DNA from 2 places in the Peribacillus sp. CSMR9 genome. Region 1 is predicted to be linked to the other one. Evidence: predicted binding sites of a transcription regulator. Region 1 holds the regulator's gene; the other holds the start of a gene.

Evidence for each region. The regulator Rex, encoded in region 1, represses fermentation and respiration genes when NADH is low (regulators of the CRP and FNR family bind a similar motif). The targets are predictions, from matches to a motif close to TTGTGAAATATTTCACAA.
Region 2: qoxA (cytochrome aa3 quinol oxidase subunit II) is a predicted target of Rex. The motif match lies at 1,836-1,853, and genes of this name have one in related genera.

The regions. Positions count from the first base shown of each region.
Region 1 covers NZ_JAOPHO010000053.1:22,394-26,611, reverse strand. Annotated here, with positions in the region: gene N9I19_RS18765 (ABC-F family ATP-binding cassette domain-containing protein) at 1-920, opposite strand, end outside; gene moaC (cyclic pyranopterin monophosphate synthase MoaC) at 1,052-1,558, shown strand; gene N9I19_RS18755 (redox-sensing transcriptional repressor Rex) at 1,589-2,251, shown strand; gene N9I19_RS18750 (YdiK family protein) at 2,282-2,494, opposite strand; gene N9I19_RS18745 (CPBP family intramembrane glutamic endopeptidase) at 2,491-3,216, opposite strand; gene groES (co-chaperone GroES) at 3,553-3,837, shown strand; gene groL (chaperonin GroEL) at 3,897-4,218, shown strand, end outside.
Region 2 covers NZ_JAOPHO010000003.1:116,541-120,758, forward strand. Annotated here, with positions in the region: gene qoxB (cytochrome aa3 quinol oxidase subunit I) at 1-809, opposite strand, end outside; gene qoxA (cytochrome aa3 quinol oxidase subunit II) at 860-1,801, opposite strand; partial or broken gene N9I19_RS25155 (amino acid permease) at 2,079-3,046, shown strand; gene N9I19_RS03705 (YokU family protein) at 3,292-3,573, opposite strand; gene kamA (lysine 2,3-aminomutase) at 3,575-4,218, opposite strand, start outside.

The DNA of each region.
Region 1 (4,218 bases):
TCCAATACATCCATCTTTTCGAGCTGTTTGCGTCTGCTTTGTGCTCTTTTCGTTGTGGAAGCCCTTGTGATATTGCGTTGGACAAAGTCGCGAAGCTTTTCGATTTCCCCTTGTTGTTTCTCGAAAAGCTTCATGTCCCGCTCATAATCTTCCGCTTTTCCCTCTAGGTAAGAACTATAATTGCCATAGTACTTTTTCATGTTATTCCGGGAAATTTCATATACCTGGTTTACAACTTTATCTAGAAAATAGCGGTCATGGGAAACAATAAGAACAGCTCCTTGGTAGCCTTGTAAATATTGTTCAAGCCAAGAAAGGGTTTCGATATCCAAATGGTTCGTTGGCTCATCCAGAATCAATATATCCGGTTTCCTTAAAAGCAGCTTCCCTAAAGCAAGTCTTGTTTTTTGCCCACCGCTTAAAGTGGAAATTGGGGTAGAATAGTCAAAATCAGCAAACTGAAGTCCATGCAATACTGAACGAATATCCGCTTCATATTGATAACCGCCCTTCTCTTTGAAAGCTACCATCAAACTGTCATATTCATTTAATACTTTTTGGTAAATTGCTTCATTTTCAAAGATGTCAGGTCTGGCCATATCAGCCTCAAGGCGACGCAGTTCTTTTTCTTGTTCTATTAGGTCATTGAATACAGTCAGCATTTCATCCCAAATGGTCAGTTCTGATTCCAGTCCCGTGTCCTGTGCCATATATCCGATGGTGACACCTTTTGGTTTGATTATTTCACCGCCATCATGGGAAAGCTGCCCGGCTATGATTTTTAGCAGAGTAGATTTTCCAGCGCCATTTCGGCCGACAAGTGCAATTCTATCCTTATTTTGAACTTCGAGCTTCATATTTGATAAAATAAGTTCAGCTCCATAATATTTCGATAGTTGATTGATTTGTAATAAAATCATAGATTTCACCTCAATTGATTATTGTTAGTGTAACGTATTATAGTTATTATCGGCAACAGCTTGGTTCCAAGCAAAAACAAGCTATTACATAAAGTGGAATAATAGTGTATGATTTAGGAGGGGTTACTTAAATGGGAGACTTAACGCATTTTAATGAACAAGGCCGGGCTAAGATGGTTGATGTGACTGCTAAGCCTGAAACATCCCGGACGGCAATAGCTCAATCGAGCATTTTATTGAACGATGAAATATATGAGTTGGTCACGAACCAGAAAATGAAAAAAGGTGATGTACTGGCCGTTGCACAGGTTGCAGGAATCATGGCCAGCAAAAATACATCCAATATAATTCCAATGTGCCACCCTATTGCTCTGCAAGGGGTCAATATAGCCTTTGAATGGGAAAAAGAAGATGAAGGATATAGGCTTAGGATTGAAACGGAAGCTAAGACAAAAGGGAGTACAGGTGTGGAAATGGAAGCGTTAACAGCTGCAACCGTGACTGCCTTGACTATTTATGACATGTGTAAGGCCCTTGATAAGGGAATGGTAATCGGGCCTACATTCTTAGTGGAGAAAACAGGCGGAGTGTCTAGTAACGATTATAAAAGACAAGTAATTCAAACAGATAGAGATTAAGTTGAAAAGCATGTGTGAAGGCGGGGAAGAATGATGAACCATGACCCAAAGATACCGCAGGCAACAGCCAAAAGGTTGCCATTGTATTATCGATTTTTAAAGAACTTACATTCCTCAGGCAAACAAAGAGTTTCCTCGGCAGAGCTAAGCGAAGCTGTAAAGGTGGATTCTGCGACCATTCGCCGTGATTTTTCCTACTTTGGAGCGCTTGGAAAAAAAGGCTACGGCTACAATGTCAATTATTTATTATCCTTCTTTAGAAAAACACTAGATCAAGATGAACTGACAAAAGTCGCTTTAATCGGAGTGGGGAATTTAGGGACTGCTTTTTTAAATTACAATTTCATTAAAAATAATAATACGAAGATTGAAATGGCATTTGAAGTTTCAGAAGATAAGGTCGGCAAGCAAATAGCTGATGTGCCAATCTATCATATGGATCAAATCGATACACTATTGCAGGAAAATAATATTACTGCGGCTATTTTGACAGTGCCTGCTCAGGTAGCACAGACGATAACCGATCGTCTAGTCAAAGCTGATATAAAAGGAATATTGAATTTCACACCTGCACGGCTGACGGTACCCCCATCCATAAGGGTTCACCACATTGACCTGGCCGTGGAGCTTCAGTCGCTCATCTACTTTCTGAAACATTATCCTGTAGTGGAAGAAGCTGCATTGGAGGAATGAAAAAAAACGCTGCATCTTCGCAGCGTTTTTTTATTTTTTCTTATTTTTTTGGGCGGCTTTAATCTTAAAGTGAAGCATGATCATGCGTAATCCCGATCCAAAGTCTAAAGTCGCAATTAGTACAAGTATGTAGGCAAAGATTCCCCATCCGGAAGAACTGACGGTTTGAATCGCGATAGCGGTAAAAAGAGCTCCTAAGCCTGCATAGATGATACCCATGAATAATGGTGATTGACGTTTCATAATAAACCTCCGATGAAGGCCTGTGCAGTATCTAGCATCTTCTCAATATCATCCCGATTTACAACTTGAAAGATGATAACAAGCGTATTCATCGCAATATGTGCGCTCATGGAAACGAGGATGCGGCCCGTTTTCGCATAAAGAAAAGCAAAGGTAAAACCCATTGCCGAATATAAAAGAAGATGTTCCAATTCACCATGCGCCAAGCCAAAAATAACTGAACTGAGTAAAGCAGAAATAAAGAAGTTAAAGCGTTTATGAAGTGATCCGAAAATGATTTTCCGAAAAATGATTTCTTCCAATATAGGTCCAATAACTGAAGTGACGAAAATGACTATGGGAACTTGGTAAATGAGTGAAATGAGCTGCTGTGTATTTTCAGATTCAGACTCCACCCCAAGCATCTGTTCAATGTATCCAGCAATGCTTTGCGCAAAAAGAGCGAGGAACACTCCGGCAAATGCCCATAATATGGACGTGGGAATGGAAGCTGGAGTGCTTCTGTCCATTTTTTCCTTCATATCTTTTCTCATTAAAAACAGGATCAAGGATAGAGCAACGAAAAAGCTGAATACGATCCAGTATGCTGCAGACTTCACCTGGAGTTCATCAGCAGTCATTCCAGTTGAAGACCCGATCAGCATGAAAAGAGGTACCCCAACAATACTGGATAATTGCATGGAAATGTAGGTGATGATGACGAACCAATATTCTTTTTTCAAAAATGAAAACTCCTTTTATTTAGTCACCCATTCCGCTTAGAACGTTCCTGATATGGGGACAATCTATAAACGCATACTCCAAAATGGTATCAAATAATGAGACAGAACACCACTTAAAGGTACCCCTAACAAAACATTTTAGCACCTTTGTTAAAAGAATCATTATGCTAAAGTAGTATACCCGAAATTTATCAGAAATTAATAAAAAATTTTCGATAAGATACTTGCAAAAAAGGCTCGGTTTATTTAATATTATAAATGTGTTAGCACTCGATGGTGAAGAGTGCTAATAATCATGAAACAAATTATCAAGAGAATATGAGGAGGTTGTTTCACTTGTTAAAACCATTAGGTGATCGCGTTATTATTGAACTAGTTCAATCTGAAGAAAAGACTGCAAGCGGTATTGTTCTTCCTGATACTGCAAAAGAAAAGCCACAAGAAGGTAAGGTAGTAGCTGTTGGTACTGGCCGTGTCCTTGAAAATGGCGAACGTGTTGCTTTAGAGGTTGCCCAAGGCGATCTAATTATCTTCTCAAAATATGCAGGTACTGAAGTTAAATACGAAGATACTGAATACTTAATTTTACGTGAAAGCGACATTCTAGCTGTTATCGGCTAATTATACATCATACTTAACTGAACGAAAATTTTCTTAAAATTTTAGGGAGGTACTTATAAATGGCTAAAGAAATTAAATTTAGTGAAGAAGCTCGCCGTTCCATGCTTCGTGGTGTGGACGCACTTGCAGATGCAGTTAAAGTAACGCTTGGACCAAAAGGTCGTAACGTGGTTCTGGAGAAAAAATTCGGTTCACCGCTTATCACAAATGACGGTGTGACGATCGCTAAAGAAATTGAATTGGAAGATGCATTCGAAAACATGGGTGCGAAATTGGTTGCTGAAGTAGCGAGCAAAACAAACGACGTAGCTGGTGACGGTACAACTACTGCAACGGTTCTAGCGCAAGCGATGATTCGTGAAGGTCTTAAAAACGTAACAG
Region 2 (4,218 bases), on a different contig from region 1:
AGCATATCCATACCGCCATCAGTCATTGTGAAAAACTTGGTTGCGAATAGTCGATCCATTGTTCCCATGATCAGCGCCACTGTTAATACAGGGAATGCGAAAATGATAATAATGCTTGTGACTAAAGAAGACCATGTAAACATTGGCATTTTCATTAATGTCATACCGGGTGCTCTCATTTTAAGAATGGTCGTCAAAAAGTTTATCCCCGTCATTAATGTCCCTATTCCGGCTATCTGAATACCAATCATATAATAATTCGTTCCAACATGCGGGCTAAATTCATTACCTGCAAGCGGGAAATAAGATGACCACCCTGCATCAGGAGAACCACCAATTACAAAAGAGATGTTGAATAGCATCGCACCCATAAAAAATAACCAGAAACTTATGGCATTTAGACGTGGGAATGCTACATCTCGGGCTCCAATTTGTAATGGCACTACGAAATTCATTAAGGCCATAATGTACGGCATCGCCATAAAGAGAATCATCACAACCCCGTGTGTTGAAAAAATTTCATTATAGTGCTGTGAATCTAATAATTTGTTATCCGGTACGGCAAGTTGCGCACGCATCATCACAGCATCTACTCCACCACGAAATAGCATCAACAAAGCAGATATAAGATACATAATACCTATTCTTTTATGATCGACCGTTGTAAGCCAGCCACTCCATAAATGAAACCATTTTTTAAAGTGGGTTAAACCAACAATGATCAAGAGAACAGTAACACCAATGGCCACCATTGATGAGTAAATGACGGGACTAGGATTTGGTATAAGAAATCTAGAGTAAAAACCCATACTTTTGTGTTTCCTTTCTGAAACGATTTTTCTTGAGATGGACTAAGAAATTATTCATGATTGTGTGCTGATTTTTCTTTACTATTACTTGACTTATGATCATGCTCCATATGTTCACCTTTTGAATTCGAGTTAGAGTCACTTGAACCATGATGATGTCCAGCATTTTCACCTTCTGGAGCTGGTGAGAAGCCTAAATGTGTTCCAGTAAACGTTAACTGTCCCTCATGACCCGGTTTTAATAATTCATTGAATCTTACTTCAGTAATAGGATTCGCAGTTTCTTTAACTTCCTTTACCCATTCATCAAACTTATCTTGAGATATCGCTTCGACGTGGAACGTATTTTCTGCGAATCCTTTCCCACTAAAGTTTGCATTTCGTCCCATCATTTCCCCTGATTCGTCCGCTGCTAAGTGTAATGTGGTCACCATGTTAGACATGGCATATTTTTGACCGCCAAGTTGTGGAATCCAGAAACTCGTGATAGGCCCGAATGAATAAAGTTTAAATTCAAGTGGTCGATTTGTTGGAATATACAAGTAGTTTATTGTCTCGATATCGTTTTCTGGATAACTAAAATGCCACTTCCAGTCAGATGACGAAGCGTAAATAACTAATGGATCTTGACCTTTGTACCCTTCCGGAGTGGCTTCCACTTTATTGTTGGAAATTACAGAAACAACGGAGAAGAAAATGACGATTAAAATTGGCACCCCCACAATAATCGATTCAACAACATGATTCCCTTCAATGTAGGGTGGTTCATAATCTTTAGGTAGTTTAGAGTCACGGTATTTCGCTAACACAAAGACTAAAATAGCACAAACAACAATAACAATAACCGTCATGATCGCAATTGATAGCCAAATCACATTGGCTTGCGTTTGGGCTTGAGGTCCTTTAGGATCTAAGACCGCTAATGATTCACAGCCAGAAAGCAGATTGACTATGGAAGAAAGAATAGCAAATAAAACCCATTTTGTTTTCATATATGTATCCTTTCATTTAAGATTTAAGATTTCATTTTTAAGTTATCCACAAAAAATGAAGTTATCCCAAAAAATGTGTATTAAGAATGGTAATTTCTCACAATTACATTTTTAGGCGGGATGAATATGTATGAATTCAATTAGAGAATGTTCAGAGAAACAGGTAATCTAAATACCTACTTGCTTCGAAAAGGAATTTGAATATGTGAGGAGTTACTGCATGGATTTTTTTTCCTAGTGGTCATAATAAGGGTAGTGAAGAAGAAAATTTAAAAAGGTGCAATTGTCCTTAATAGGGGTTGGCTGCACTATTTGTACTGGATTTTTTTCGCAGCTATTGGAACCTATTTTGTATACAGCTTATTAGCTAAAATGACGGCTGAAGATCCTCAAGTTGGATCTTTCTGCTACTATGCAAACAAAGCTTATGGGCGTTGGGTCAAATTTAGCGCGGCTGGAACTATTGGAGTTCAAACATCCTCATTATGGGTGGCCAATTAACGGCTCTTTCGACCTTATCAAGATTTTGGCTTCCAAATGTTCCTCTTTGGCTCTTTGCAGCTGGATACGCCATTCTCACGATTATTGTCGTTTTAATCGGCAATGAGGGTTTTATTTACTGACCGTTATCAAAACGGCGGCTATTGTTATTTTTATTATTCTTGCAGCGGCTGCCGTGTCGGATGGATTCACGGGGATGTAAAACATGCTGGGTTGCCTAATTTTAGTCAATGAACTATTTCCCGAAAGGTTGGAAAGGTTTTTGGTCATTCTTAATCTATGACTTTTACGATTATGGAGGAATAGAAGTAATTGGACTTATGGCCATGAGACTTAAAAGGAAGGAAGATGCTCCCAAAGCGGTTATCATTATGTTAATAGTACTAGTGGTGATTTATATCATTTCACTCCGACTTGCAGTTTATATGGCTGCACATGGGGCGTTTAATAAAAGGAAAGTCCCTTTGTAACGGCACTAGATAAATAACGCAACTATTATCTTAGCTGGTTTTTCAACGATGACCGTTTCATTTATTTAGGGTAACAACACTCCTTGTGACCCTCGCAGATGGCGGTGATGCTCCAGCTTTGTTCTTTAAAAAGCTAAAAAAGTTTAAGGAACTCCCTCTTCCTTCATTATGTATAGCAATAATCGGATTAATTGCATCTATTATCACTGCGTTGCTGTTACCTGGTAAGATTTACGAGAACTTTACGACAGCCGCAGGGATCTTAATTTTATTAATTAGCCTTTCATTCGTATTTTGAAAATAAAAATTAGTTGTTTTATTGAAGAAATTTCAAAAGACCTCTCCAAAAGAGGCTTCTAAATAATCCATCTCAATTCACTTCAGAATTCCGCGTCACCACGGAAAGCCACCGCTACTAATGCCTTCACCGTTCGGGATGTGCACCCTATAGACCGCACCGCCGGGCGCACAGAAAAACCTCACCAAAAAAAGTAGATGAGGCAACTTCTAATTATTTTGTTATTTCCCAAAATCAAAATAATTCCGCTTTAACACCCGCTTCATCTTCAATAACCCGTCATACGTCGTCTGTTTCCCTAACTGTTTCGTATCAATTAAAAACAGCTGGTCTTCAATCTCTTTAGTCGTTTCATCACTCTGAAATAGCGCATGGCAATTATCACAATGGAACGATGGCGTTTCATCAATTTCAACAGCCCTCGAACCATCCGGCAGTTCCCAATACACCGTCCCCTTTACCGATGCAAGCTTCCCTTTCTCACACCATGGACACGTCTCCATGCTATTCATCTCCCTTTGGAGTGCTCTTTTTTTGCTGTGCCTGGAATTTCTTTTCTTTTAACAGATCTCTCTTTTCGCGCTGGTTTTTCAATGATGCATGCTCTGGGTTGGTCCCATAATTTTCCCGTCGATTCATTCGCTTCAGTCCTTCAGGGACCAAATTAAATTGCTTGTCGTTCATCAAACCAGCAATTCCAATATCTGACCGTTTTTCTTCCATTTCAGGATATATCCCTTTGAAATAATCATCTGCAAGCCCTGGTGTGTAATGCTCAGGTTCCGGATATGTTGTAATCACTCCTTCAAAATTACGAAGCACTGTTTTTGTCGGTGATTGTGAAAGGATATAATTCGGTTGTAATGTGATTTTCCCGCCACCCCCTGGTGCATCGACAACAAAGGTTGGAACGGCATACCCGGATGTATGGCCACGTAGCCCCTCGATGATTTCAATCCCTTTTGATATGGGAGCCCTGAAATGACCGATGCCTTCCGACAGATCGCACTGATAAATATAGTAAGGTCGAACCCGAATCTTGACAAGGTCATGCATCAGCTTTTTCATGATAGCGACACTGTCATTTATCCCCGCTAAAATAACGGCCTGATTACCCACAGGTACCCCTGCATCGGCAAGCATCTCAC